2 regions of the Lysinibacillus sp. OF-1 genome follow, and region 2 is predicted to be linked to the other one. Evidence: predicted binding sites of a transcription regulator. Region 2 holds the regulator's gene; the other holds the start of a gene.
The links. The regulator LexA, encoded in region 2, represses DNA repair genes until DNA is damaged. The targets are predictions, from matches to a motif close to CGAACATATGTTCG.
Positions count from the first base shown of each region.

Region 1: a site for LexA is predicted at 9,838-9,851, ahead of ruvA (Holliday junction branch migration protein RuvA). Genes of this name have one in related genera too.

Region 1 covers NZ_CP102798.1:3,223,318-3,239,188, forward strand. Annotated here, with positions in the region: gene secDF (protein translocase subunit SecDF) at 1-929, opposite strand, end outside; gene NV349_RS15750 (post-transcriptional regulator) at 1,277-1,585, opposite strand; gene NV349_RS15755 (putative polysaccharide biosynthesis protein) at 1,679-3,196, shown strand; gene NV349_RS15760 (DUF421 domain-containing protein) at 3,193-3,828, opposite strand; gene NV349_RS15765 (polysaccharide deacetylase family protein) at 3,965-4,807, shown strand; gene yajC (preprotein translocase subunit YajC) at 4,882-5,148, opposite strand; gene tgt (tRNA guanosine(34) transglycosylase Tgt) at 5,893-7,038, opposite strand; gene queA (tRNA preQ1(34) S-adenosylmethionine ribosyltransferase-isomerase QueA) at 7,095-8,135, opposite strand; gene ruvB (Holliday junction branch migration DNA helicase RuvB) at 8,152-9,156, opposite strand; gene ruvA (Holliday junction branch migration protein RuvA) at 9,175-9,795, opposite strand; gene NV349_RS15795 (phosphotransferase) at 9,908-10,786, opposite strand; gene NV349_RS15800 (LysM peptidoglycan-binding domain-containing protein) at 10,776-11,804, opposite strand; gene NV349_RS15805 (transcription repressor NadR) at 11,946-12,479, shown strand; gene NV349_RS15810 (thiol-disulfide oxidoreductase DCC family protein) at 12,655-13,047, opposite strand; gene pheA (prephenate dehydratase) at 13,066-13,947, opposite strand; gene NV349_RS15820 (ACT domain-containing protein) at 14,112-14,567, opposite strand; gene obgE (GTPase ObgE) at 14,592-15,871, opposite strand, start outside.
Region 2 covers NZ_CP102798.1:1,242,745-1,258,615, forward strand. Annotated here, with positions in the region: gene NV349_RS05805 (G5 domain-containing protein) at 38-1,369, shown strand; gene NV349_RS05810 (GspE/PulE family protein) at 1,387-3,057, shown strand; gene NV349_RS05815 (type IV pilus twitching motility protein PilT) at 3,069-4,115, shown strand; gene NV349_RS05820 (type II secretion system F family protein) at 4,112-5,317, shown strand; gene NV349_RS05825 (prepilin-type N-terminal cleavage/methylation domain-containing protein) at 5,405-5,890, shown strand; gene pilM (type IV pilus biogenesis protein PilM) at 6,003-6,977, shown strand; gene NV349_RS05835 (PilN domain-containing protein) at 6,977-7,570, shown strand; gene NV349_RS05840 (hypothetical protein) at 7,567-8,256, shown strand; gene NV349_RS05845 (prepilin peptidase) at 8,324-9,076, shown strand; gene NV349_RS05850 (gamma-glutamyl-gamma-aminobutyrate hydrolase family protein) at 9,110-9,832, shown strand; gene lexA (transcriptional repressor LexA) at 9,942-10,559, opposite strand; gene yneA (cell division suppressor protein YneA) at 10,726-11,040, shown strand; gene NV349_RS05865 (YneB family resolvase-like protein) at 11,037-11,702, shown strand; gene def (peptide deformylase) at 11,741-12,316, opposite strand; gene NV349_RS05880 (GNAT family N-acetyltransferase) at 12,585-13,106, opposite strand; gene NV349_RS05885 (DUF896 domain-containing protein) at 13,293-13,526, shown strand; gene tkt (transketolase) at 13,651-15,645, shown strand; gene NV349_RS05895 (hypothetical protein) at 15,693-15,854, shown strand.

The DNA of each region.
Region 1 (15,871 bases), 2.0 Mb from region 2:
AGCGTTAAGACTGCATTAATCCAATCAAATACAACCAGTACTAGGAATGTAAATACACCAAGTGTGATGATCGAAATAAAGCCTGGTAAACGATAGTAGAATAGCATAAATAAGAAAATGATCACTACGCCAACAATACCAGCGAAAATAGTGCTTTTCAGTGCTTCATCACCAAATTGAGCACCCACAGAAGTTGAATAAATTTCATCAAGTTTAACAGGTAATGCCCCTGCATTTAAAATACCTGATAGATTTTTTGTTTCTTCAACAGAGAAATTACCACTTATCATTACATCTGTTGTATTTAATGTTTGAGAAACTGTTGCTGCAGATGCATAGCGAGGCTTCGCTTTCTGTGATTCCGCTTTATAAGAATCAACACCCTCTTCGAAGTCTAACCATACAACCAATAAATTTTGTCCTGCGGGTTTCGCAGCAATCTTACTTGTTACATCAGCAAATTTTTTCGCATCTTTTAATTTTAGCGAAACAATTGGGCGATTTTGTTGGTCAAAGGAAGCACTTGCTCCATTTTCTTTTAGATCATCTCCATCTAATAATAAATTATCATCAACATCACGGAATGTTAAATTCGCAGAAGTAGACAATAACTTACGTGCAGATTCTTGATCTTCAACACCTGCTAATTGCACACGGATTCGGTTTTCTCCCTCAACTTGAATGCTAGGTTCACTTACCCCAATAGCATTTACACGGTTGCCAAGAGCTGTTGCCGTAGCAGTGACAATTTCAGGTGTAATTTTTTGACCATCTTTTAATTCATTTACCTCGTAAAGTACTTCAAACCCGCCCTGTAAGTCAAGACCAAGCTTGATGTCCTTTAAGACGCCGTTTACAGTCGTACTAATTCCTGCTGCGAAAAGCACTAGAATTAATAGGAATGCAACTATACGACTTTTTAGTTTCATCAATAAATCCTCCTCGAATTGGTGTAAGGGCTGTCCTTACACGCCAAACAAGTAACTAGCAATACCTTTTGAAACGTTTAATCCTCCTTTTCCTTTAGAATCGTGTTACCTGTGTCTCAAAAAGGTTGCTCTACTTATTCAATCGTTCATAACGCGCAAGTTTATCTTTGTATTATTAGGTACTAGCCTTCCAAATGCAAGTAAAAGAGCATTCAAGACTTATGTAAGTAAAAACTTATTCAAAATAAAAAAAGCGCAACACACTTATTATGAAACAGGTTGCGCTTGGTGTCAATTCAACACATTTAGGATTCTTTGAAATATTGTAAAATTTGACACATCCTTGATTACGTTCTAACTGGACCAAGCAGTAATTGTAATTCTTCCATACCTACTTCTTCAAACCAATTATTACTTTGTAAAAACTCTACTTGATTAAATGAGACAATATCAGATGGTGATACCGCAAAAATGGTCGCAATCACCTCATGTAAACGTAGCTGTTCGATTTTCTTTTTACGCCATTTTTTTTCAATACAGTAGCGCCAAAGTTCTTCCGCCGTAATGGCATCATATTGATAATGTTTGAACTCTGCCATCTTACTATCAATTGCCGGACGGATTTTTTCAAATAGTTGCTCATATTGCATACTCATTTTGAATCATCTCCAATCAAAGTCGTAACGTAAGACATGTTTGCATACAAATAGTGTAAATGAATTTTTGCGGCTTGAGAAGGGACGGATGGCATGAGTTCTTTTGTAAGAGGTACATTATTTTTAATGTTCGTGATTTTTTTATCTAAACTTTTTGGCTTCTTTTATAGAATGCAATTTATGCGTATTGCTGGTGAAGAGGCTGTCGGCATTTATATGACCGTCTATCCAGCATTTATTTTCTTTATCTCACTCATTCAACTTGGACTACCTATCGCTGTAGCTAAAATCGTGGCAGAATTACTAGCAAAAAATAAGCGCGAAAACATCTTTGGTGTCATGCGTACGGCCATTCTTTGGTCATTCATTGGTATGATCATTTTTATGCCACTCGTTGCACTCACAATACCATATATTTCGACGACGCTCTTACATAATGAACAGACAACATTTACGCTATGGATTGCGCTCTTTGCTGTACCTGTGTCCGTTGGATCTGGGTTATTACGTGCTTATTTACAGGGTGTAGCTAAAATTACCCCAACTGCTTGGGCTCAAATGATTGAGCAAATTGTCCGAATTAGCTTCATTACGTTAATGCTGCCTTATGTGGCTAATTACAATAATGCGGCTGTTACTGCGGCTGCTGCAATGGGTATTACACTTCTTGCTGAGGTTGTAGCATTCCTCTATTTATGGCTACATTATATCGTTTCGAAAAAGAGACTATTGACGCGTAAAACTAAAATCGAAGGCTACCCTGCATCACCCATGCTACGTATTGCCCTTCCCTCTGCGGGCAGTAAGCTGTTTGGTTCTTTCACTTGGTTTTTAGAACCGATTATCTTTTTAAAAGCTTTGACAGTCGCAGGTTTAACTGCTTCTGCTGCTACTATTTTATATGGTGTCATCTCTGGTGTTTTAGTACCCTTACTATTATTTCCAGCTTTTGTATCAACAGCCTTATCCATTGTACTAATTCCAGCTGTGAGTGATGCCGTCGCTCGACAGCACATCCCGCTGTTACAAGAGCGAATTTCGGTCTCCCTAAGATTATCTTCCTTAGTAGGCTGCTTTGCTGCTACGTATTTCTTTGTACATGGTGATGAATTAGCTATGAAGCTCTTCCATTTAGAAGAAAATCGGGGGTACGTTAAAATTTTAGCACCAATTTTTTATTTTTATTATATTCAAAGCCCGCTCCATTCTATCTTACAAGCGATTGGTGAAGCTAGAGCTGCTATGATGAACTCCATCTATGGTGGACTCGGTAAATTATTTGTGATGTTTGTACTAGCCTCTCAACCTGGCATTCAGGAAAAAGGAGCCGTCGTAGCTATTGGCTTTGGTGTTTTACTGACGTCCTTCCTGCATATCGCAACTGTTAGACAAAGAAAAAACCTACGTGCTGGCTTCAGAATGTTTGTCGTACCTTATAGTTGCTTTATTGCCGTTTGTGTCGCACAGTATTTTCTTATTCCAATATTATCACTACCATTTATTTTGAGCAGTGGTGTTACATTATTTTTACTGTTTACTTTTTTATTATTTACCAATCAGTTACGAATCACTGATTTCCGCTACATCAAAAAATTAGCGAAGAAGGTTTAAGATTCTTTTAATTGGATGTGGAGCTTATGGTCTTCCCAAATACAAAAAAATACCGTTTCACTGTTTGTTATATTGTTTTTAGCTAGCTCACCCATTAACCAATCCACATCTTTATGCATGGTCAATAAATGTCTTTCTTGAATATCGCCATCGATAATAAGTGGATACACGAAAGCTTTTTCATCTTTTTTATAGATGGAAAGATTGCCTGATGGCTCTAAATAGGCAAATGCCACATCTGTCACTGATGCAACGCCATTTTCTCGTAATTGCTGACATAAATCATCTAAATTATAGCGGTGTTTTCGCATCTCACTCTCTAAAATAACACCATCTTTTACTAATAAAGCTGGGTCACCATCCACTAAATCTCGTATTTTTTTGAACTTTAACGATAAGTAAGCACTTAAAATTTGAATAAAGAGCAAAATAATGATAGGTAGTATGGCATTAAAGAGAGGATTTTTAAAGTCATCTAGCGCAAAAGCAGCAACTTCTGCAATCAATACAAATACAACCAAATCTATGACTGATAATTCTCCTACTTCTCGTTTACCCATTAAACGGAAAACAATGATAATAAACACATATAAAAAACAAGTTCGAAAAATAATATGGTAATATTCTTCCATAGAAACACCCCCATACTATCAAAGTGACCTTACTTATTGTTTTTTATACAATTTTCAAGGAATAGTCTCCACTTGTTCGTACACAATAACAAAGAACAAAATGCTTAACGACTATAAAAACAAACAAGGTGAGAACATGACAAGGAAAATAATTGTTTTCGTTGCTGTTTATATGCTCCTGTTGTTAATAAGCCCCTCCCTTATTTACGGATACCAAGAGCCGGAAATACCGGTTCTTATGTATCATCATTTAGAGGAACATATAAATAATACTACAGTTATTTCACCCGAAAATTTTGAAAATCAAATGAAGGCGCTGAAAGGTGCAGGATATCATACCATTTCTGTTCAGCAATTATATGATTACTTAAATGGGCAAACGCCATTACCTCCAAAGCCTATATTAATTACGTTTGATGATGGGTATTTAAGCAATTATGAAAAAGCATACCCTGTTTTAAAAAAATACGATATGCATGCAGAAATCTTTGTGATTGCAAGCCGAATCCTAGAAAATGATGAAAAAATTCAACAGCCAAAAGAAATTCCAAAGATGAGCTGGGAGCAGTTAAAGGAAATGAAGGATTATATGACAATTCAAAGTCACACATGGGATTTGCATTATAAATTACCTTCAGAAAACGGTAGGCTAAATGGTGCGGTATATGGACCAGGTTTTGTAGACGGACAACTTGAAAGTTATCATGCATATGAAGAAAGAGTTAGAAATGATTTTATTCGCTCACGAAAAATAATAAAAGAAAAACTTGGCTATGAGCCCATTGCTATTAGCTATCCTTACGGTATTCATTCACCATCCACCATAAAATTAGCAAAAGAAGCTGGTTTTAAGATGGCCTTTGTTATTCAAAATAAACATGTGAAAAGGGGCGATTCTCTGTTTACGTTAAGCAGAATAACTGTAAACGGCAAAGATTCTGGTGAAGTATTGATCCATAAAATAAAAACAGCTAACTAGCCATGAGTTCGCTTCATGTGTAAAAAAAGACTTACAACATAGCTAATGCCCTATTGTAAGCCTTTTCTCTTTTGTTACTGATTGTCATTAACAATTCGCCCAATTGCTTGACGGTCAAATTTCACTCGTACATTGTCAGCGATTTTTAACGTCACTGCTGTGTCCTCAATCGCATCTACGACACCATGTAGACCACCGATTGTAATGACTTTATCTCCACGTTGCAAACTACTTTGCATATTTTGTGTTTCCTGCTGTCTTTTTTTAGCTGGACGGATTAAGATAAACCACATTGCAACGAACATTAATAATATTGGCGCTAATCCTAATAATTGATCCATAATATATCTTGCCCCCTTTCCAAATCTCACTTTTTTAGTATAGACTATTCCACCAATAAAAAGCGATGGACAAGCCAAAAAATTTTCTCAATTACTAATATTTTTTCTATGATTGACATTATTTTGCTAGAAATATTCACTTTTTACAAAGATTTGAATGCTTTTACAAAACGATTGCCATAGTATAAGGACATTAGGCACTGCCTAATGTCCTTTCATAGTGTTGAAAAACAAAACCATTCATAGAATTTATATGAAAGGTGAAAAAGGATTTCCGTTGCAGGCTACTTGCTTTCCTGTGGGCGAGCGCCGAGCTATCCCACGGGAGTCAAGTAGCCTTCCACTCCAATCCATAAAAATGTTTCTGTTTAGCAAAGATCTTCAAATAAAGTGAAGGTATTCATTACTCTTTATGGAGGGTGTTGTCACTCATCACTTCTCCACATTGAAAATAAGAGGCTATCCTTTCTCTAATCATACAAATACGGCTCGTATGAAAGATAAGGAAAAGACATTTTTGCAGAATGGTTGATTGGAGTGGAGCCAGTGTCACTCCTAGGGGATTTAGCGTCATAGAGGAGACCCTGGAGCGAACGCAGTGAGTGAAGCGGCTCATCTGACGCCCCCTGGAAAGGACGCTGGTGGAACGGAAATCAACCCCTCGCCTTACAAAATTGCTTATTATGCCGTTGACATTACCTTTTTTATTTCGATTCAGTAACATAAAATGAAAGACGTAATGGCTTAAAAGTTCTTAGCATTTGGCCCATTGAAGCCATATTTTTCAAAGAATTCTTCTCGGAAATCACCAAGGCGGTCTTGACGAATGGCTTCACGCACTTGTTCCATCAGCTTCAATAGGAAATGTAGATTATGATAAGACGTTAAACGAATACCAAACGTTTCTTCCGTACGGATAAGGTGTCGAACATAGGCACGAGAATAGTTTTTACATGTATAGCAATCACAATTCGGATCAATTGGACCAAAATCACGTGCATACTTAGCATTTTTCACCACTAGACGGCCTTCAGATGTCATTAGTGTACCATTACGTGCAATACGTGTTGGCAGCACACAGTCAAACATATCAATCCCACGAATTGCTCCATCAATTAAAGAATCTGGTGAGCCAACCCCCATTAAATAACGTGGTTTATTTTCAGGCATCATTGGCGTCGTAAATTCTAACACTCGGTTCATCACATCTTTCGGTTCACCAACAGATAATCCACCAATTGCGTAGCCTGGGAAATCTAATTCCACTAATGCTTCTGCTGAACGACGGCGTAAATCCTCATACTCTCCGCCTTGGATGATACCAAACAAACCTTGCTCCTCTGGACGCTTATGCGCTTCTTTACAGCGTTTTGCCCAACGTGTTGTACGATCAACTGATTGCAGCATATAATCATGTGTCGCAGGAAATGGTGGACATTCATCGAACGCCATCATAATGTCAGACCCTAAATCATTTTGAATTTCCATTGCTTTTTCAGGGCTTAAAAATAGCTTATCTCCATTAAGGTGATTACGGAAATGAACGCCTTCCTCCTCAATTTTACGGAATTGACTTAGGGAGAACACTTGGAAACCACCTGAATCCGTTAAAATAGGACGATCCCAGTTCATAAATTTATGGAGTCCGCCTGCTTCCTTGACAATATCATTGCCTGGACGAAGCCATAAATGGTACGTATTGGACAAAATGATCCCAGCATTCATTTCTTTTAATTCCTCTGGCGACATCGTTTTAACAGTTGCTTGTGTGCCCACTGGCATGAATGCTGGTGTTTCAAAGGAGCCATGTGGTGTATGGACGATGCCAAGACGTGCTCCTGTTTGTTTACAAGTATGAAGTAATTCATATCGAATTGCTGGTTGTGTCATAAACTAAAAATCCTCTCTTATCTGAAGTAAAAACAGTACTTCGATTGTATCCACTATTATTTTTTCGGACGTATAAACATCGCATCTCCAAAACTAAAGAAGCGATATTTTTCCTCCACTGCTTGCTGATAGGCACTTAAAATAGTTTCTCGAGTAGCTAGCGTACTAACAAGCATGACAAGTGTTGATTTCGGTAAATGGAAGTTTGTAATTAACCCATCCACCACCGTAAAGTTGTAGCCTGGATAAATGAAAATAGACGTCCAACCTTGTTCTGCTCGCACTTCCCCCTCATATTTAGAGCCAATTGTCTCCAATGTACGTGTAGAGGTTGTCCCAACAGCTATGACCTTGCCGCCGTTTTGCTTAACACGATTAATCGTATCTGCCGCTTGTTCGGTCACACTATAGAATTCAGCGTGCATTTCATGGTTTTCAATCGAATCCACACTAACAGGACGGAAAGTGCCGAGACCCACATGTAGCGTGATAAAGACCACTTCTACACCTTTCGCTTTTACCTGCTCTAATAATTGCTCCGTGAAATGTAGTCCCGCTGTTGGTGCTGCAGCTGAGCCACGTTCTTTGGCATAAACCGTTTGGTAACGATCCTTGTCCTCAAGTTTTTCACGAATATATGGAGGCAACGGCATTTCACCAAGTTGCTCTAATATTTCATAAAAGATGCCATCATAATGAAAGTCAAATGTACGTCCGCCATGTTCAAGCTCTCCTGTACAAGTAGCTGTTAATAAACCTTCACCAAATGTGATAACAGTTCCTACTTTTACACGCTTAGCTGGTTTTACAAGTGTTTCCCACTCATCTGTACCAGCTAATTGCTTTAATAACAATACTTCTATATGTGCACCTGTTTCCTCTTTCACACCCATTAAGCGAGCAGGTAAGACTCTTGTATCATTTAATACGAGACAATCTCCAGCATGTAGCTCATCTAAAACGTGAGCAAAATGGTGGTGCTCTACTTTAGTAGCGCCAGGTGTAACAACCATTAAGCGGCTCGCAGTACGATCAATTAATGGCGTTTGAGCAATAAGCTCCTCCGGTAATTCAAAATCAAAATCTTCTACACGCATGAAAAAACTTCCTTCTTTATGTTTGTTGTGGATACTCATATCCAAAATGTTCATAGGCTAAATGTGTGGCAACTCTTCCCCGTGGTGTACGTTGAATAAGGCCAATTTGCATCAAATAAGGTTCATATACATCCTCTATCGTAACCCGTTCCTCACCAATCGATGCCGCAAGCGTATCTAAGCCCACTGGACCGCCTTGGAAGCGCTCAATCATGTTCGTTACAAGTTTATGGTCGATATGATCAAGCCCTCTAGGATCAACTTGTAACAGCTCTAGCGCTTGCTGTGCAAGACCCTCCGTTATCATACCATCTCCAAGCACTTGTGCATAATCTCGTACTCGTTTTAATAGACGATTCGCAATTCGAGGTGTTCCGCGTGAGCGTCTCGCCATTTCCATTGCCGCTACTTGCTCAATTTTCACCTCAAATAAATGAGCACTTCGCACCACAATTTCAGCAAGTGAACGATCATCATAATATTCTAAGCGTAGTAACACACCAAAGCGATCCCTTAAAGGGGCTGATAAGGCGCCAGCTCTTGTTGTAGCACCTACAAGGGTAAAGGGAGGTAAATCAAGGCGTACAGAACGTGCTTCTGGACCTTTCCCCACCACAATATCTAAACAGAAGTCCTCCATTGCTGGATATAGCACTTCTTCAATGGCACGGGAGAGTCGATGAATTTCATCTATAAATAAAACGTCCCCAGGCTCAAGTGAACTTAAAATAGCTGCTAAATCCCCTGGGCGCTCAATTGCAGGGCCACTCGTCATGCGTACATTGACATTCATCTCATTCGCAATAACAGCAGCTAATGTCGTTTTACCAAGTCCCGGAGGTCCATATAACAGCACATGGTCTAAACTTTCTTGGCGAAGCTTTGCCGCTTCAATGAATATTTGTAAGTTTTCCTTCACTTTATGTTGCCCAATATACTGCGTTAATTTTTGAGGGCGTAAAGATAATTCAAACTGCTCATCATAGCTACCTGCCTCACTTGCCATCATACGTTCAGACATGCACCTTCCCTCCTTTCCTTATTTTATTTTTAGCAATAGTTGCAACGCTTGTTTCATAAAGGCATCTGTCGTTTCCAGCTTGTCGTTGTCCTCAAGCTGTGGACGAATTTTTTCGAGCTCTTTTTCAGAATAACCAAGTGCCATTAACGCCAGTATAGCTTCTTCTAGCTCATGCTTATAAGGATTCACACCAAACAATGGTAGCTCATGTTCTGCACTAGGAAGCTCCAATGTATCTAATAACGAGCCTAGCTTGCCCTTCAAATCAAGAATCATTTGACGTGCCGTTTTTTTCCCAACCCCAGGGAACTTCACTAAAAACGCTTCGTCCTCCCGCTCAATGGCACTAATAACCTGTTGCGGATTCCCAGTAGCTAAAATCGCTAGAGCCCCCTTTGGCCCTATGCCAGATACTAATATTAGCTTTCGAAATAGCTCACGTTGATCTAGATTAGGGAAACCATATAAAACTTGTGCATCCTCTCGTACATGCAAATGAACATATATCTGTTGCTCCAGGGCTGATGTGCGGAATGCAAACGGATTGGGCGTATGAAGTTGCCAGCCAATACCTTGTTGTTCTAATACTATAAACTCAGGTGTAATACGAGTTACTTGTCCTTTTAAATAATCATACATCTATAATCCCTCACAATCATCGTCTTCGATTATAGCATATAGCGAACGAATGCTCGACAAAAAGTAGTGGCAAAAGCGCTGTTGCCAAACAAAAATGACCGCCAAATGACGGTCATTTTTTAACAAATCTATCAATATCGTACCACAGTTTTGGCCAATAGGTGAGGGCTCGTTTTGTGAATGGCACTAAATAATCTAAAAATACTAGCTGTTGCTCTAGTGGTAAATCCACTGCAAAAAGCCATTCTCGTAATAGCTCATTCGGATATTTCAAACGATGGAGCTTTCTTTTATCCAGTCGTTTCAGCTCAGGTAATTCGGCAAAAATTTTCCCAAGATCATAATCAACAGCAGGTAATACACGATGCAACCATAAAATATATTCATCATCTGCTTCGCCAAGATGTGCTAAATCAAAATCAATTAAACGTAATTGGCCATCAGAGCACCATAAAAAATTATGATGAACCACATCCCCATGTAATAGTGTGATTTCTTTTTCAGGCGCATCCTCTAATGCAATCAGTTGTAAAGATTTATCACTATAATGCACAATTTGATCGATTTCTTCTTTTGTTAAAAAAGCTCGAAACTCATTTCTTCTACTTTTAAAACGCATATGACGCATTTGCCATTTTAAAAGCTGCGAGTAGGTATGCAAGCCTGGCATTCGCTGCCAAGCTATTTTTTTATGTGTATCATGTAAAGCTATTAATAATTTAAGAGATTCTTCACGATCTTTTTTATATGCAAAGTTAGCACCATGGCTTCCTTCTTGCCATACTTGCACAATTAACTGCTCATCATCACTCTGGACCAATGGTAAGATTAGAGAAGGCTCCATGCGTCCTAACTGGCGATGAATTGCTCTCACCTTCTCTGCAATTTCCACTTGCTTCGCTCGTTTGACAAAATAATGATTCGATTCATACTTATATTTCCAAATGTTTGACTTTAACTCTTCTACAATATACGCTTTTTCACCATCGATAAGGCGTCATCCCGCCTGGGAAATAGTGCGGTGACATCCATTGTCCCCCTGCTGGTGGGCACGGCGGTGGACAATGTGTCGGACATGGTGGTGGCGGACAATGACAAGGATCCATTTGCCATGTAGGCATCATCATTGGTTGTTGATGACAGCCACAGGATTGACCCATGTTCATATCAGGCATCATCATTGGCTGTGTACCACAGCCACAAGATTGACCCATATTCATATCCATTTGTGGCTTCATTTGCTGATCCTGTGTATGGAAGAATGGTGATGTAGACTCTAAAAAGTCTTCCATCCCACCTACTTTATGATCTGGCATGTCACAAGACATTGGCTGTTGTGGCATCGTATAATGCTCGACCTGAGGTTGCATTGGCATCATCGGCCACCACATTTGATGATAGATCGGTTGATGACAACTTGAGCAATGTGGGACAGCAGGCATTTGTGGCATGATATGCATCGGTGGCTGTGGCGCTGGTTGTGGCATTGGCTTCGGTTGAGCTACAGGTGGTGGTGTAGGTGCTGGCGGTGGTGGTGGCTGTATTTGTACAGGTGGTGTTGTAACATTTTGCTCCATTTGTGGCATCACCAATTGTTGGTGCCAATTCATTTCCACAGGCTGCGGTACCCACATCGGTTGTTGTGGCATTTGCATAGGCATTGGCATCGGTATTGGAATCGGAATCATTTGTGGTTCTGGCATTGGCATAGGAGCTGGTGGTGGCGGTACAATAGGCGGCGGTGGTGGCATCGGTCGCTGTACCTCTTTTTTAGGACTTTCCTTCGGTGCCTCCTTATGCACTTGTGTTTCCTTTTTCGGCATTTCTTTATGTGATTCTCTATGCGGCTCTTTGTTTATTTTTTCAGGCAATATAATTTCCATACCTGGAACAATATAATCTGGGTTGGCAAGATGGACATTGAGCCGCTTCAAATCTTCAAACGAAATGCCGTACTCTTTCGCAATCTTCCACAAGGTGTCTCCCTTTTGAACAATATGAATACGCAATTTTTTCCTCCCTTCCTCTCTACGTATCATATGTTCAATGTTTCATTTGGATACAAAAATTTCAGCAAGTTAGAAATGCTTCATGGTACACTAAAACATAAGGAATGCTGATTCCTTTATTATGAGCAGAGGTGAACTCTTATGAAAAAAATGTTAGGCGAAGAACGCCGACTGCAACTTTTAGCGCAATTAAAAAACAGTAAAGCACCTATAACTGGGACAGACTTGGCTAAGTTCGCCAATGTTTCTAGACAAGTTATCGTCAATGATATGACTCTATTAAAGGCAAGAAATGAGCCCATTATTGCCACAAGCCAGGGCTATCTTTATATGCATCAGGAACAATTACAGCAAACCGTTGAACGTACGTTCCCTTGCTTGCATACCTCAGAGCAAACAGAGGATGAATTAATGACCATTGTCGATTGTGGTGGTACTGTCAAAAATGTTATTGTAGAACATCCAATATATGGTGAACTCACTGCCTCCATTATGGTATCAAATCGCCATGAGGTGAAACAGTTTATCGAACGTGTCAATGCCACACAGGCTAATTATTTATCCGCCCTTACTGGTGGCATTCATCTGCATGTCATCTCTGCACCCTCTGTTGAAGTTTTAACTTTAATTGAACAAGCCTTACAAAAAAAGAGCTACTTAGTGTCAGATCAATAAATAGCAAAAGCACCGTATGATATCCTTTTTCATACGGTGCTTTCTGTTTTGATTGCAAATGTTATGCTTCTGATTGGACGCTTGAGCGACGGTATTTCTTTTCTCTTCGCGAGCATTTTGATCCTGAGCGAAAGTATTTTTCCACTCTCTGCGGATATTATAAACCCGTGCGCTACTAGGAAAGAAATCGTTGCCGTTGAGAAGGTGTGGGCAATAAGCATTCACTTTTTTGACCAAATAAACGATAGCGTTGTTTAGCAAATAATCGATACAGCGCATTACGGATAATGGGGGGAACAAGAATCAAGGCATAGAAGCAAGGCCACAGTCCATCCAATTTCCTGCATATGTTTAATGCTGCGGTAGATTCCAGCGAGACGTTCCCTTGTTCAATCAGAATCACACTATCTATATTCTTTGGTATATTGTACTGATTGAGCAATGCTTGGCCGATATCACTTTGAAGTGACGCAAATTGAAAATAGCCAGCTTCATCGTGTTTGATAATAAATTGAACAGTGCTATCACAAAAATTACAGATACCATCAAATAAAATGATGCCAGCCATTACCATTCCTCCCTACAGCTATTCTGCCTCGTCTGATGTAACATAAGTGAAGTAAGTACCCAAAGATTTTACCTTACAGCCTAGTGCAGCTAATTCTTCCATGGCGCCACGCATCATCGGTTCTTTTTCATCTGCTAATACATCAATCATAAAGAAATAATCACCTAAGCCCGTTTTAAGTGGACGTGATTCAATTTTACTTAAATTCAGTTGACGCCATGCAAAAACAGAAAGCACCTGATGCAATGCCCCTGAACGATCCGTTGGCAATGTAATCATAAACGTTGTCTTAGCTTGCCCTTCAGATAGCTCTTGCGGCAATCGTTTATTTTGCTTGGACAGTACAAAGAAACGTGTATGGTTAAAATGGAAATCATGGATATTCGATTCAACTATGTCAAGGCCATATTTTTCGGCTGCTGCTGCATTGCCTACTGCGGCTATACATTCTTGTGGATTTTCTGATACATATTTCGCTGCTGCCGCTGTGGAAGTTGTTTGATGTAATGGCACATGACTGAAACGATAAAATAAGTATTTATGACATTGAGCTAGTGCATGTGGGTGGGAATAAACACCTGCGATAGACTGCCAATGATCCTTTTGCGCTTTATTCACCATTAAATGCTGCTGGATTTTTAGCAATAATTCACCTGTCACATAGAGTGTTGCCTCATGGAATAAATAATCTAATGTTAATGTTACAGAGCCCTCTAAGGCATTTTCTAGCGGAACGACGGCTAAATCCACCTTTCCCTCCGCGACAGCCTCTATACATTCTGGAATCGTCGCACACGGTACAAGCCACTCATTTGGAAAAGTAGCCTTTGTTGCTAAATATGTAAATGATGCTTCTGGTCCTAAATAGGCGATTCTATTTTCCCATTGTTGCTTTGTCATTGCAAATACCTCCTTTATGGCACAATAAGGAGCAGTCCCGCGAGATTACTCACTGTTGGGACAGCTCCTTATTTGAGCTTGTTATCGCATTCTGACCTAGCAGTCTTATTAAACACGATAATTCATTTTTGTCAAAAATTAAAGGATTGAACACTGTACTGTTATTATAATGCTCCAGAACTAATTACTTCTGCTGATTCTACAAAATCTAAGCGCTTTAATTGCTGAATGAGGTCATCAAGATCACAGGTCATGCTTGTTACATCTAATGATAAAGTAACATTGGCACGTCCCTGAATCGGAATCGTTTGATGAATTGTCAATACATTACAATGTGTAATTGTCACAGTTTCTAAAAGCTTAGCAAGTGTTCCTTTTCTATCTTGAAGCTGTAAAAAGACTGTTAAAATGCGTTCCTGCACAATTGAATGAAAAGGAAAAACCGCATCACGATATTTGTAAAACGCACTTCGCGATAAATCCACCTGCTTTACCGCATCCCAAATGGAAGATACTGAACCACTTGATAGTAAGTGTTTCGCTTCCAAAGTTTTTTGCATTGCATCCGTTAAAACATCCTCACGAACTAAATAATATCGCTGATTCGCAACATTCTTCATACGCTTCCCCCTAAAACTCATGTCTTAATCGACAAATTCAAATTCAAACTCTTGTAGGCGTACTGTATCGCCATCTTGTGCTCCACGTTGACGCAGAGCCTCATCCACACCCATTGCACGCAATTGACGAGCAAAACGACGAATACCATCTTCACGGCTAAAGTCCGTCATTTTAAATAAACGCTCAATGGCATAACCATTAATAATAAATGTACCATCATCGTCACGAGTGATTTCGAAATCTTCACCTTTTGCCTCATGCTTGTACATGACAGTTGCGTCTGATTGCTCCTCTACATCTTCATATAGTGGGAATTCAGGCGTTACTTCCAGTAGATCCGCAATGGCAAACAACAGCTCTTTTAACCCTTGACGTGAAACAGCAGAAATTGGGAAAATTTGAACATCTTCTCCTACCTTTTGGCGGAATGCTGCTAAGTTTTCTTCTGCATCTGGCATATCCATTTTATTGGCTACAATTATTTGTGGGCGCTCTGTTAAACGAAGATTATATTGTTTTAGCTCTTCATTGATTGTTAAATAATCTTCATATGGATCGCGACCTTCCATTCCTGACATATCAATAACATGGACAATAACGCGTGTACGTTCAATATGTCGTAAAAATTGATGGCCTAATCCTACCCCTTCATGTGCCCCTTCAATAAGCCCAGGTAAATCTGCCATCGCAAAGCTTCGGTGATCTTCCGTTTCAATCATGCCTAAGTTCGGTACAATTGTCGTAAAATGATATGCACCAATTTTTGGCTTAGCAGCAGAAACCACTGATAAAAGCGTTGATTTACCAACACTTGGGAAACCAACTAATCCTACATCTGCTAAAACTTTTAACTCTAATATAACATTTAATTCTTGTCCTGGCTCACCTTTTTCAGAAAGTTCTGGCGCTGGGTTGGCAGGAGTGGCAAAACGAGAATTTCCTCGTCCACCTCGGCCAGCTTTCGCAATAATGGCTCTTTGCCCATGCTCCACTAAGTCGGCAATAACTGCATTTGTTTCTTCATTCATAACCACTGTGCCTGGTGGAACTTTAACGATTAAATCCTCTGCATTTTTACCATGCATGCCTTTACTCATCCCATGTTCACCACGAGGCGCTTTAAAATGACGTTTATAGCGGAAATCCATTAACGTTCGTAAGCCTTCTTCTACTTCAAATACGACGTTACCGCCATGTCCACCATCTCCACCAGCTGGACCACCATTTGGTACATATTTTTCTCGACGGAAGGCAACCATACCATCTCCACCGTCGCCACCTTTAACAAAAATCTTTACGTGAT
Region 2 (15,871 bases):
AAACCAATAAATTACGATGTTTAAGGGGGATTGACAGATGAAAAAAATTATAACCATTACTGTATTATTGATTGGAATATTTATACTAGCTGTAGTCTGTCTACCTAATTTTATAATAAATGGGAAAGTTTTTGCTAGTGATGAGACAAAAAGTTCAACAATTGGAGGTATAAAAGTCGGGGGTGTTAATAGTGCAAATTTATTACCAACTGTGGAAAAAGCAATTAAAGACTGGCAGCAAACAGAAATAAATGTTAAAAGTACTAATATCTCTAAGACCATTGACCCGAAACAATTAATTTTTGATACTACTACAGCCATATCACAGTTTGAACGGCTGACAAAAAAACCATGGTATGCCTTTTGGAAAAATGAAAAAATTGTACATATCCCCATTCCTGTAACTGCCAGCGACACTGTTATTCAGGAACTAGATGAAATGGGCATTTTGGATACTGATAAAACGCTTCAAAAAATAATAGTACAAGCAAGTTATTTGAAAGAACATGAGGTTGAAGCAGTAATCAATGCTGCTGCTTTGCAAATGCAAGAAAGGATTGCCTTTCAAATTGCGGATGTACCGACAGATAGTCAAGGGGTTGCAAAACTAATCCCTTTATTAAATGACGTCACACTTGTACCGAACCAGTCATTCTCCTTGCTTTCACTTTTAGGGGAACAGGCTGGAGCTGCGAATGATACAGGTTTAGATTTTGTAGCTTCCATCCTCTATAGTGTAATTCTTCAGACAGAGTATGAAGTTCTAGAAAGACATTCTCAACAAACAAAGCCCAACTATTTACAACTGGGGATTGAAGCGGATGTCAATGCTGCATTAGCGAAAGACTTACAATTTATTAATCGTTCTCATCAGCTTGGCAAAATGCAAGCTACAATTGAGGGCAATCAATTAAAAATAGAAATATTTACAGCAGTAAAAGACAAAGATATAACGGTTCGTATCAGTAAAGATAAAATCGTTAAGCCACGAACTATTTACCGTTATTCAGAAGATTTAAAGGCTGGTCAAGAGCGTGTGGAACAAGAAGGGAAAGAAGGGGTGAGAGTTGAAGTTTATCGTTCCATTGTAGAGAACGGTGCAATGGAAGAACAGTTTATTAGCAGAGATTACTATGCGCCTCAAAATCGGATTGTGACACGTTCATCGCAGGAGCCTATTACAGTCACTCCACCAACAAAAAACGCAGGGCAAAGTATAGCAGATCCTGATTTAGAGATAGATTTAGATGGCAACGGCTTACCTGATATAAAACCTTCAACACCTGAAGAATCTGAGCAAGAAGATGGACCAGAAATTGTCTATGGTTATTATGACAAGGGCGGTAATTTTGTACAAACAAGTCCATAATGATTGGAGGTATTTTTATGGCGATGAAGCCAGGTCGTAAACGTTTAGGGGATTTACTTGTTGAATCAGGCGTTATTACAGCAGAACAGCTAGAGTATGCACTGACTACTAAGTTGAAAAATGAGAAACTAGGTGATTTTCTCATTAAAGAAAACGTCTTAACGGAGCAACAACTCATTGAAGTTTTAGAATTTCAGCTTGGTATCCCTCATATTAGCTTAAATCAATTTTCAATCAGCCCTGAATTATTACAATTAATTCCTGCTGAGTTGGCAAAGCGGACAAATATTATGCCTATCCGCAAAGAGAAAAATAAATTGTTTATTGCGATGGAAGACCCGATGGATTATTTTGCTATCGAAGAAGTCCGTATGACGACAGGTTGTCAGATCGAAACAAGCATTGCTGCAAAAGATGATCTATATCGTACAATTACCAAATATTATGATTTGCAGGAGTCGATGGATGCTGCAATGTTAGATTTAGCGGCAACTAGTACTGAAACGCAAGACGAGATTGAGAATGAAGATTCACCCATTGTTCGTTTAGTAAATCAAATTATTGCCAATGGTGTAGCACAAAGAGCTAGTGATATTCATTTTGATCCACAAGAAACAGAGCTACGTGTGCGCTACAGAGTAGATGGAGTACTTCGTACAGAGAGGTCATTGCCCAAGCATATGCAAAACGTAGTATTGGCTCGGATTAAAATAATGGGCAATTTAAATATTACAGAAAATCGTATTCCACAAGATGGGCGTATAAAAACGAATGTCAATTTTAGACCAGTTGATATACGATTAGCCACATTACCGACTGTCTTTGGAGAAAAAGTTGTTATGCGTATTTTAGATTTAACCAATTCGTCCAATGATATTGAGAAATTAGGCTTTAGTGCTACGAATGAAGTACTATTCAGGAAAATGATAAGCCGTCCCAACGGCATGATGCTTATTACTGGACCTACGGGTTCTGGTAAATCCTCTACGTTATATGCAGCTCTTTCGCATTTAAATGAGGAAGGCGTCAACATTATTACGGTTGAGGATCCTGTGGAATACCAATTAGATGGCATCAATCAGATCCAAGTAAAGGAAGAGGTTGGCTTAACGTTTGCGGTAGGGTTACGTTCGATTTTACGACAGGACCCTGACATTGTGATGGTAGGGGAAATTCGTGATCTTGAAACAGCGCAAATTGCTATACGTGCTTCACTTACAGGACATTTAGTGTTAAGTACGCTGCATACTAATAGTGCAGTAGAATCCATCTCACGTTTACATGATATGGGCATTGAACCATTTCTACTATCTTCCTCACTTGTAGGCATTATGGCTCAACGACTTGTACGTAAAGTTTGTCGTGATTGTGCTGAACCATATGTATTCACCTCACGTGAATTAGAAATACTAGAGGAAAATGGGTTGGAAGGTGTTACCCAAGGTAAAAGGGGGCGTGGTTGTCCTGCATGTAATCATACAGGCTATCGAGGACGTATGGCGATTCATGAAATCCTTCCAGTGGATCGAAAAGTGAAGGACATGATTTTAAATCGAGAAGGTGATTTGGTTCTTCGTGATTATATGAATGACAAAGGCTATCACACCCTATTAGTAGATGGACTATTAAAGGTTGTAGCAGGTCAAACAACAACATCAGAAATTTTACGTGTTGCAAGTGTAGATTAGGGGTGATAAAAATGACATCTTATTCAATCGTTGAATTATTAACACGTGCGTTTGAAGAAAAAGCATCGGATCTTCATTTAACAAAAGGTATTCCGCCAGTATATCGTATTCATGGGCAGTTGGAACATTATGGTGCAGATCCATTAGATTCTGAAGAATTAAAGGGAATGGTAAATGCCATTCTCCCTGTACATAAACAACAGGAGTTTGAGGGAAAGGGAGAAACTGACTTTAACTTTTCATTGCCTGGGAAATGTCGATTCCGTGTAAATGCCTATCATCAGCGAAATGAAGTGACAATAGCGGCTCGTTTAATTGAAGCTAAAATTCCATCTATTGAAGCACTTAATATGCCACAAGTGTTATATAAGCTTGCGGAAAAACCACAAGGTTTAATTTTAGTAACTGGTCCAACAGGCTCAGGTAAATCAACTACATTAGCAGCAATGATTGATTATATCAACGAGACAAGATCAAAACATATTATTACGTTAGAGGATCCAATTGAATACTTGCATACTCATAAAAAGTCTATCATCAATCAGCGTGAGGTTGGTGTCGATACAATGAGCTTTGCGAATGGTTTACGAGCATCATTGCGTCAAGACCCAGATATTATTTTAGTTGGGGAGATGCGAGATTATGAAACGATTTCAACGGCTATCACGGCTGCTGAAACAGGGCATTTAGTAATGGCAACACTTCATACAAGTAGTGCACCAACTACAATCGACCGTATTATTGATGTATTTCCACCGCATCAGCAAAGTCAAATTCGAGTGCAGCTTGCGAATGTACTGCAAGGTATTGTTTCACAGCGTTTATTTATTCGTAAAGATGTAAAAGGGCGCATTGCTGCGACAGAAATTTTAGTACAAGCTCCTGCCATTTCGAATTTAATTCGCAATGAAAAAATTCACCAAATTCCAAGCGTAATGCAGACAAGTAAAGCATTGGGCATGCACACATTAGAATCTTCGATGCAGCACCTGATTACCACAGGTAAGATCTCGCTAGAAGATGCACGGCCATACATGAACGCTGGTGATTATAGTTGACTGTATTTCGTTATAGTGGTCGCACCAAAACAGGAGCACCTAAAAAGGGCATTATTGAAGCCCCAAATAAAAAAATTGCTATGGAGAAGCTTCGTGCACAAGGAATAAATGCGCGGGAGCTTCAAGAATCAAATAGCATTTTACATAAGGACATTGCCATTGGTACAAAAGTGAAGCACCAAGAGTTTGTTATTTATTGTCGGCAGTATGCGACATTAATTCGTGCTGGTGTCCCTGTCGTTGAAGCGACGCGTATTTTGGGTGAGCAAACACGGAATAAACCACTAAAGCGAGCATTGATGCAAGTTGAAGAGGATATTCGGAGTGGGATGGCATTTTCAGATGCAGCAGGTAAACATCCCAAAGTGTTTCCCTTGCTTTTTGTCAATATGATGCGTGCTGGAGAGGCTACTGGTAACGTTGACGACACATTAGATCGTCTGGCAAGCACACTAGAAAAGCAATATAACATCAAGAAAAAAATTCAATCGGCAATGACCTATCCAGCAATATTATCCCTTTTAACGCTGGTGGTTGGCATGTTTTTAATGGTTTTTATTGTGCCTACCTTTATGGATGCATTTAAAGATATGGACTTAGAAATGCCGCTAATTACAGTTATTGTTGTTGGTATAAGTGATTGGTTGATTCAGTTTTGGTATCTCGTGATTTTAGGGCTATTAGTGTTAGTAGTGGGATCACGTTATTTTTATAAAAATAATAAAGAGTTTCATTATACAGTTAATGTTTTGTTACTCCGCATGCCTATCTTTGGCCAACTTTTACAAAAAGATATTATAGCGAGAATGACGAGAACTCTATCTACTCTTTTTAGTAGCTCGGTGCCGATTTTACAAGCCCTAACGATTGTTGAAAAAGTCGGAGGTAATCCAGTTATGGGAAAAGTAGTGCTGGAGGCCCGCGATAATTTAGAAAAGGGTGGCACATTATCAGAGCCACTTGAAAAAAGCTGGCTATTTCCACCTCTTGTTACACAAATGACAGCAATTGGTGAGAAAACAGGCTCCTTGGATTACATGCTTGAAAAAATTGCTGATTTTTACGAGGAAGAAGTAAACCGTGCCGTCGATACAATGAAGTCACTTATCGAACCTTTAATGATTATAGTACTTGCTCTTGTTGTAGGAGTAATTGTTGCGGCTATATTCTTACCAATGTTCCAACTATATGAAAATATGTAATTTTTAATTATATAAAACTTATTTAGAAATTGAATTAGAAGACCGTGTTTTCACACTTCATATAAAACTACTAAGGAGGAATTCTCTATGTTTAAAAAATGGAAAAATAAAAAACTATTGAAAAATGAGAAGGGTTTAACATTAGTTGAACTTTTAGCTGTAATTGTTATTTTAGCAATTATCGCAGCAATCGCTGTGCCTGCAATTGGTAATATTATTAATAAGTCAAAGGACCGTGCTATTTTAGCAGAAGCATCAAATATTCTATCTGGTGCTAAGATTGCTTATATTGATGGCGCTTGTAAAGGAGACAGCTCAGATAATGAGTGTGTGAAAGATGAATTAGAAGCGTTTGTAGATGGTATTGAGCTAGGAAGCAATGATAAAGTAACGTATAACGAAAGTGAAAAAAAATGGTCAATTTCATATGGTAGATTTGAAGAGATTAAAACAGAGAGTCTCAAAGTTAGCTCAACTGCAGGTGCAATAACAATATTTGAAGAAGAACTTAATAAACTATTAAAAAGTGCAGGAGTAGATAAGAAAAAAACAGAAAATACTAAAACTCAATAATCAGTCCTCCCAACCCATTCAGAAACGATAATTTTCTTGCGTTTCTGGCTGGGGAATGGATGACTAATTGATAAAATCATTTATACTGAATAGGAAAAGGAGGTCTTTTCACATGTTTAAGAGAAAGAGAAAGTCGCATGTATCGATTGAACTGAAGGATTATGTGCTACGTGCGATTGTGGCGAAAGGACCTGAGCCTAGTCAATGGCATGGCTATGAATATCCTTTACCAGCTGATATTGTTGAAAATGGAGCAATCATAGATGAGGTGGCTCTTTTTGAAATTATTAAAGAACAGGTTGTGAAGTGGACAGGAAAAAAACAGGCTGTGCGTATGTTTGTGCCTGATACAACTGTTTTATTAAAAAGTTTCGAGCATCCTAAAGATGTTAAACCACAGGAATTACGAGGATATGCTGAAATGGAGTTGGGCCATTCTATTCATTTACCTTTTCAGGACCCGTTAATTGATGTTTATGATCCCGATGCGGAGGACGGCAAGGCGATATTATTTGCTGCACCTTCAGAGGAAATTACGAAAATAGTAGGAATGCTGTTAGATGTCTCCTTGGACCCTGAAGCTGCCGATATTCGAGCCTTATGCAATATACGTTTGTTAGAACATATGTCAATGTTAGTGCCTAATAAAACATATTTAATTGCTGAGTGGTCTATCAATGAACTTTCCATTAGTATCTTTTCAAACGGACAGGTTGAGTTTTTACGTTATCAATCGATTGAAACAGATATGGCACAATGGCAGGGCAAAAAAGTCGATGAATTTAGCTACCAATTTCTCTACAATGGTGAAACCGAAGATTACCAGATGGTCGTCATGGATCAGGTTTTAGAAATTGATCGGATGATGAATTTCTTTAAGTTTTCTTTACATAAAGGGGAAAAAACAGTAGATGAAATCATAATGCTTGGTGATAACCCGTTACTCAAATCAATAGGAACCTTATTATCTTCTAATTTAGAGACACCTTTGATGATTGTTGATGGAGCAAAAATTGAAAAGTTCTTTCCTTATTTTAAAAAAGAATTTTCAACATTGCTAGGCTTAGCTTTGAAGGAGGTTCATTAATGGTTCCAGATATAAACCTCTTACCACAGCTTGAAAAACGGTCTACTTCACCAAAGCTTTTTTATAGCTTGATAATTGTCATTGTGGGTCTAATAGCAGCTTATTTACTATTTATATTTTTTACAGCTAAAAGTGATTTGTCACGTTTAGCTGCTGAGGAAAAGACATTAACGACACAGCTTGAACAATTACAGCAAGAGTTAGATGTAAGACAAAGTGTTGATCAGGGATCATTGGAGGAATCTGTTGCCTATATTCAAGGTGTTTCTTATCCTGTAACCCCATTAATTGATGAAACGAAAACTTTACTACCAACTCAAACATACTTGCGTAGCTACGTTTTTGGGGAAAATACAGTTACTATTGAAGTGGATTTTGAAACGATGACCGATATATCGAAATATGTAGAGCGACTTTTAATGAGTAGTTTTTTTACAGACGCACAAATTAATACAGTGTCAAACTTCGATATAGAGCTTGGCGAACAGAAGGAATTAACGCCTGAACAAAAATTTAAAGAAGTACCACGTTATTCAGTGTCCATTACGGCGACAATCGACTTTATATATTTAGCTGGAGGACGACGCTCATGAATAAATTAACGAGTAGTAAAAATTCATCTATTATCTTGTTATTGACTTTAATCGTTTCTATTTTATTTGCGCTTTATTATTATTTATTATTACCAAGATTAAATGAAGTAGAAGCAAAAGAGAGTCATGTATCACAACTCCAGCAAGAGATTTCTAGTGTAAAAGAACAATTAGCTCAATTAGACAAGGAGCAGGGTCAGTCGACTATCAATGTTTTAGCGTTAAGACAGAAGCTACCTACAACAAGAGCTGTTGAAAAGATCATACTAGATTTAGCTGAGATTGAGGAAGTGACAGGAACACGCATAAAGTCATTAACAGTTCAAAATGATGATGCGGCTGTTTCGCAATCAGATGTATCGCAAGACCTTAATCTGTTGGAGCAAGCTGAAGAAGAGGTTAATGGTGAGCAGGATAACAAGATTAAGAGTTCACCGATTTCATCTATTTCAAAGGATTCCTTACCATCGAATTTAAAGTTGATTACTTTTATATTAGAGGTTGGGGCGCTTGATTTTAATTCTCTAGAGAGCTTTTTACAAGAAATTGAACAATTACAGCGTGTGATGAAAACGGATACTATCGAATTCAAATTGCCTGGAGAGCAGGATCAATTAGAAAAAGATACGGATCTTACTTTACAAGCTACCGTCCAGGTGACGACGTTCTATTACGAAGGAGAGTAATAATTGCATTGATAGGCGTTCCATACTGCATCTGTATGGGCGCCTATTAGTTTAGGAGGACAGAAAATTGGAAATGGCTTATACAATCTTTCTATTTTTATTTGGGCTTGTCTTTGGCTCTTTTTATAATGTGGTAGGCTTACGTGTGCCACAGAAGGAGTCGATTGTACAACCTCCTTCACATTGTACTAAATGTCAAAGGCAACTGACGGCGCTTGATTTAGTGCCAGTTTTATCTTATGTGTTTTTGGGTGGAAAATGTCGGAGCTGTGGCAATAAAATAGCTTGGATTTATCCAGTAATGGAATTATTAACAGGACTATTGTTTGCCTTTGCTTATCGGCAGCTTGGTTGGAGCATAGAGTTTATAGTAGCCCTATTTTTTATTTCATTATTAGTCATCATTGTTGTTTCTGATATAGCCTATATGCTGATTCCGAATAAGGTGCTTTTATTCTTTTTACCCTTCCTTATTATTGGACGAGTATTGTCGCCATTAACACCCTGGTGGGACTGTGCTGTAGGTGCAGTCGTTGGTTTCGGCATATTATATAGTATTGCTGTGATATCAAACGGGGGCATGGGTGGAGGCGATATTAAATTATTCTTTTTAATTGGACTTGTTCTTGGTACAATGCATACACTGTTAACATTATTTATAGCTGCAGTTATCGGCATGATTGTCGGGCTTGTCGTGTTAACGAAGAACAAGCAGGGGAGAAAAACACCTATTCCTTTTGGACCTTCTATTGCATTAGCCGCTATCATTGTCTATTTTTATGGGGATTCATTAATCGATTGGTATTTAGGTTTTTGGTAATTGTTCAATCTTCAAGCATATGGAGGGAAGCAAGTGAAACCGATTATTGGCATTACAGCCTTTGTGGAAGATGATTTATCCTCTCGATTAAATGCTGCTTACAGTAAAAGTATCATTGATGCAGGTGGGATTCCGCTTATTATTCCACTTGGCGTAGAGGAGGATGCCACACAAATTCTATCCCTTACAGATGGTTTATTGTTATCTGGAGGCTATGACGTGCATCCATTTCTGTATGGGGCAGAGCCTGCACCAAAACTAGGGAAAATTCATCCAGCAAGAGATACGGTAGAGTTAGCATTAATTGAAGCGGCATTCACACGAAAGATGCCTATTTTGGGTATTTGCCGAGGCATTCAAATACTAAATGTAGCACTAGGTGGTACTTTATTTCAGGATATTGATAGTGACCATTTTAGTACTAAGCTGCTCAAGCATGTACAGCAATCTGCTCGAGCTGTAGCTACTCATTATGTACAAATTATGGAGGAGAATTTATTAGCGACCATTTTACAACAAGAGAAAATAGCGGTAAATTCATTTCATCATCAGGCAGTTAATGTATTAGCAGAGAAATTAAAAGTAGCAGCAAAATCGAGTGATGGCATTATCGAAGCAGTTGTTCATGAAGAGTTGCCATTTTGCTTGGCTGTTCAGTGGCATCCCGAGGAACTAGCTATAGCAGGAGATGAGCCTGCACAAAAATTATTTTCAGCCTTTGTTGAAGCTAGCTTAAAATTCAAAAAGGAAGCGTAGCAGGGGACTGTACAAAGAATCCAACCATATATGGATTCTTTTTTTGCGTAAAAAAGAGGATACATGCTCTTAGAAGGAACACATAATCCTCAAAACCTACTTTAAATGATTAATGTACACGACGATATAGTCCTACAACTTGTCCTAAAATAGAAACTTGATCGACGATAATAGGCTCCATAGATGAGTTTTCAGGCTGTAATCGGAAATGATTTTTTTCCTTGAAGAAACGTTTGACCGTCGCTTCATCCTCTGCTGTCATGGCTACAACAATATCTCCGTTATTAGCTGTTGCCTTTTGCTTCACAATAACTAAATCGCCGTCTAAAATTCCTGCTTCAATCATAGATTCCCCCATAATCTCTAGCATGAATAACTGATCCTCGCTTGTGCCATACGTATCTGGTAATGGGAAATATTCTTCAATGTTTTCAATAGCAGTAATTGGAGAACCAGCAGTTACCTTCCCCACAAGTGGTACATGAATGACTTGCTGCTTTTGAATAGACTCTTCAGGCTCTAAAATTTCAATTGCACGTGGCTTTGTTGGATCTCGACGAATAAAGCCCTTTTGTTCTAATCGAGCTAAATGACCATGAACAGTTGAACTTGAAGCAAGTCCGACTGCTTCCCCGATTTCACGTACTGATGGTGGATATCCCTTAGCTCGTACCTCTTCTTTAATAAAAGCCAAAATGTCCTCTTGTCTTTTCGAAACTTTTTTCATGAGTGCTCACCTCTTTTTTCTAATATCATTCTTCTTATTTGATAGTATAACAGAATGCGAACATGTATGCAAACATAGGTTCGAAAAGTGTTTGACAAAAACGTTTGTTCGCTTTATTATGAGAACGTACATTCCGAACAAACATTCTAAAAAAGGGGTTGTAACTATGACATGGTTAAAGAAAAATACACATATCTCCATTTTATTAGGAGCTTGTCTACTATTTGCAGGATACCTTTACATCACTGATCCAGGAGATGTTAATTACGCAGAAATTCAAATTGAACATGGGGATAGCTTGTGGTCGTTAGCAGAGCAATACCGTGGTAAGATGAGTACAGATGATTGGATTAAGCTGGTCAAAACAGAAAATGAATTAGCAGATATTAAAATTGTGGCAGGAAAGTCTCTAGTTATTCCTGTATTGGGTGATCAAGCCAATCCCATCCATACTATCGAAATTGCGAGAACTGAACAATGATGAATAAACAAATGTCGGCTGTTGTCTATTGCCGTGTAAGTACTGAAAAAGAAACACAAAGCTCCTCATTAGAGCGCCAACAGGAAGAGTTGCTGCGCTACGCTAGAGAGCAAGGCTATGAGGTAAAGGGTGTATTTAAGGATAAGCATAGCGGCTATGATGTGGAACGCGATGGCTTGCTTGAAATGCTTGATTTCATTAAAGAAAAGGGAATTAATGCCCTTTTTGTACAAGATGAAACACGATTAGGACGTGGGAACGCAAGGATGGCTGTGTTGCATTTATTGCAAAAATCAGCAACAGATGTTTTTTCCATGCGCGATGCAGGACCCGTTCAACTAAATGAAATGGACACGATGCTGCTTGAGATTTTAGCAATCGTGGAGGAGTATCAACGAAGAATCCATAATGCTAAAATACGTCGAGGCATGCGACGCGCTGTAGAAAATGGCTATCGTCCTGAAAATAATTTATCGAACCGAGGGAATCCCTATGGGCAGGAGCGAAAAGATCTACCTGTAGATGAAATTGTCAAGCTACGCAAACGTGGATTTACCTTTGAGGAAATTTCGATCACGCTTCGAGGGTTGGGCTTTGAAGTAAGTAAAGCGACTGTTCATCGTCGCTTCCAAGAACATCAAGAAAGATTAGCAGGCAAATAATATCGCCTGCTAATCTTTTTTATTCACAGTAAAAAATGCTATTGATAGGAAGCCAAACTGTCGATGATGATGTTAGTAGGTAGTTGAAAAGGATACTCTTTATTTATTCGATCATAAAACATTATGCCATTTAAATGATCGATTTCATGTTGGACAACGATCGCCCCATAGCCCTGAAACGGCAAGATGAATTCTTGACCATCAATGTCATATGCTCTGACCTTAATACGTTCGTATCTTGGCACAAAACCATGGACAGGTCGATTAACCGACAGGCAGCCTTCTCCATCAGGTAAATAAATCATATTGAGGGAATGACTTATGATTTTGGGATTGATAAACACCATTTCATTATGATCAAACAGTACAGCAAACATTCGTTTGTCTACACCTATTTGATTTGCAGACAACCCAGTTCCAGGGCGAAGCTTATATTTTTTGGCTAGCGTTGGATCTTGGCTGTTTTTGAGATATTGCAGCATAGCTAATAAAGTATTTCGATCCTCTTGGTTTAAGGGTGTCGTCACTTCTTCGGTTTGTTTTCGTAATAATACCGAGTCTTCTTTCACAAAATCTTTCATGGTAATGATCGAATCAGGAAGAAATTTAGTCATACATAAACACCTCATCAATACGGCTATTGAGGACTTTAGCCATGTTCAAAGCTAATGGCTCGTACTTATCATTTTCAATACAATTAATTGTCTGTCTAACAACACCGCATTCTTTCGTAAGTATAGCTTTGGTTATCCCTAATTTGTTTCTCAACATTTTGATCATACTCCTCAGGTTTATCCCTCCGTTTTGTCTGAAGTGTTAGCCATTTATTTTATACTCTTTTTACTGAATGACCAAATGTTGTTACTATGTAACACGGTCATTTTATAGAGTTCTATGCCATTCTTCTTGCAAGATTGCGTAATAGTATTCATCCCACCAATTGTCACCATGCGGTATACATTTTTTAAAAAATCCTTCACGCCGCATACCGATCTTTTCCATCACTCGGTAAGAAGCTATATTTTCGGGTTGGCATGTTGCTATTATTCTATGAAGCTTCAATTTGGAAAATCCATAATCTAATAGGGCTTGAGCAGCTTCTGATGCATAGCCATGTTGCTGATAAGCAGGATTCAATACCCATCCAATTTCATAGGTATGTTCGCCAAAGCATCGATGAAAAACTAAATGACCAATAACTTCTGGTTGATCGCGTAAAGTAATGGCAAAATGCTTAGCTTGATCCGCGCTATTTTCTGTTATAAATTTTTGGACTTGTTCTTCAGTTAAAACTCCTTCAGGCATATAATGCATCACCGTTTCATCAGACATATAGCTATAAACAGCCTGCCAATCTTGGGCTTCAAATTTTCGGATAAGTAATCGCTGTGTTGTGATGTTCATTTAATTTCCTCCAATAAATATAAATTTTTTCCTTTTATTATTAGTTATACACGACTAACATCTGGAAGTCATGTAAATTATGGCTAAGAAGTGTTATTAAGGGTTGGTATAACTGCATTTTAAGGGAAAGCATGCTATACTTTGCATACTGAAGTCATTAAGCTAGGTATTGAAAGGTGTGTAACAATGTTATCAAAGGAAAAAATTAACCGAATTAATGAACTTTCTGCTAAGGCCAAAAGTGGTCAATTAACAGAAGCAGAGGCTAAGGAGCGAACAGCGCTTCGCAAGGAGTACTTAGATACGTTTAGAGCGACTATGCGAGATACGATTGAAAATGTAAAAGTGGTAGATGCAGAAGGTAATGATGTGACACCAGAGAAAGTAAGACAAGCTAAAAAAAATAAATTTCTAAATTAATGTGACACAATTCAATAAAGTATGTATGAAAACGCAATTAGTATAACAAAAGCATTGTTTTCTAAAGCAATGTTGACTAAACTGTAAAAGAACAATATAGGACGAGAAAGGATGTCACAATATAATGACTCAACACGCGGATCTTTTAGCAATTAATGCTATTCGAACTTTGTCAATCGACGCTATCGAAAAAGCAAATTCTGGTCACCCAGGTTTACCAATGGGGGCGGCGCCAATGGCTTATACGCTATGGACAAAACAATTACGCCATAATCCAGCAAATCCAAAATGGTATAACCGTGATCGTTTTGTACTATCAGCTGGTCATGGTTCTATGCTTCTGTACAGCTTACTTCATCTTGGAGGCTATGGTTTACCAATGGAAGAAATTCAAAACTTCCGCCAATGGGATTCATTAACACCAGGACATCCTGAATACGGTCATACAGTAGGTGTAGAGGCAACAACTGGTCCACTTGGTCAAGGGATTGCTATGACAGTTGGTATGGCAATGGCTGAGCGTCATTTAGCGGCTACTTACAATAAACCTGGTCATGATATCGTTGACCACTACACATTTGCCCTTTGTGGTGATGGTGACTTAATGGAAGGTGTAGCAGCTGAAGCTATTTCATTGGCTGGTCACTTAAAACTTGAAAAATTAATCGTACTTTACGATTCTAATGATATTTCTTTAGACGGTGACTTAGAAAAGTCATTCTCAGAAAACGTACAAAAACGCTTTGAATCTTATGGCTGGAATTACTTAAAAGTGGCTGATGGTACAGATGTAGATGCCATTAATGCCACAATTGAAGAAGCGAAAAAATCAACTGGCAAACCAACATTAATTGAAGTAAAAACAGTGATTGGTTTTGGTTCTCCAAATAAATCTGGTAAAGCAGATTCACATGGTGCGCCACTTGGTACAGATGAAGTTGTCTTAACGAAAGCTGCGTATGAATGGGCACACGAGCCATTCCAAATTCCTGCTGAAGTGTATGATACATTTAATGCTGCTGCTGAAATACAAGGTGCACAATCTGAGGAAGCTTGGAATGCTAAATTTGCTGCATATAAAGAAGAGTTCCCAGAGTTAGCGGCTCAATTTGAAAAAGCGATGAATGGTGAATTACCAGAGGACTTTGCGTCAGAGCTACCAGTATATGAGGCAGGTAAATCTGTAGCAACACGTTCTTCTTCTGGTGACGCGATTAATGCCATTGCGAAGAAAACTCCTTCATTCTTTGGTGGTTCCGCTGACCTTGCTGGCTCCAATAAAACAACGATGAAGGGTGCAGGCGATTTCTCTGCAGACGATTATGCTGGTCGCAACATCTGGTTTGGTGTTCGTGAATTTGCAATGGGTGCTGCAATGAACGGTATGGCTCTTCATGGTGGTTTAAATGTATTTGGCGGTACGTTCTTCGTATTCTCTGATTATGTTCGTCCAGCAGTTCGTCTTTCTGCATTAATGGGGCTTCCTGTAACATATGTATTTACACATGACTCTATAGCAGTAGGGGAAGATGGTCCGACACATGAACCAATCGAACACCTTGCATCACTACGTGCGATGCCAAATCTCTCTGTTATTCGTCCTGCGGATGCAAATGAATCAGCAGTAGCTTGGGAGCTTGCCGTAGCATCAGAAAAAACGCCAACTGTTTTAGTATTATCTCGTCAAAACTTACCTGTCCTTGACGCTTCTATTGAAACAGTTCGTGATGGTGTTACGAAGGGTGCTTACACAGTATCTCCTGCTACAAAAGAAGTAGCAGATGCTATTTTAATCGCAACAGGCTCTGAGGTTTCACTTGCTGTTGAAGCACAGAAAGCATTAAAAGCAGAAGGTGTGGATGTGGCAGTTGTTTCCATGCCGTCTATGGATCGCTTTGAAAAACAAGACGCAGCTTATAAAGAATCTGTCCTACCAAAAGCTGTGACAAAACGTCTTGCGATTGAAATGGGTGCATCATTTGGCTGGCATAAATATACTGGCTTTGAAGGTGACGTTCTTGCAATCGACAAGTTCGGTGCATCAGCTCCAGGTGAATTAGTAATGGAAAAATACGGATTCACTGTAGAAAATGTCGTAGCGAAAGTAAAAGCACTATAATTTATATTAAAATACCGCAACACTCAGTCGATGTTTAAGTTCGCTGAGTGTTGCGGTATTTTTTTATCGTTTTTCATTATGATAAAAGTGAGATTATTGCAGAGGTGCTGCATCATTTTGCCAAGTATCCAAAGGAACAATTTATCATGATCGGGGCTCGTGAAAATGATTTTGATGCTATCAGCGTGACATATGGTTATGGATCATGACAAGAATTAGAAAAGGT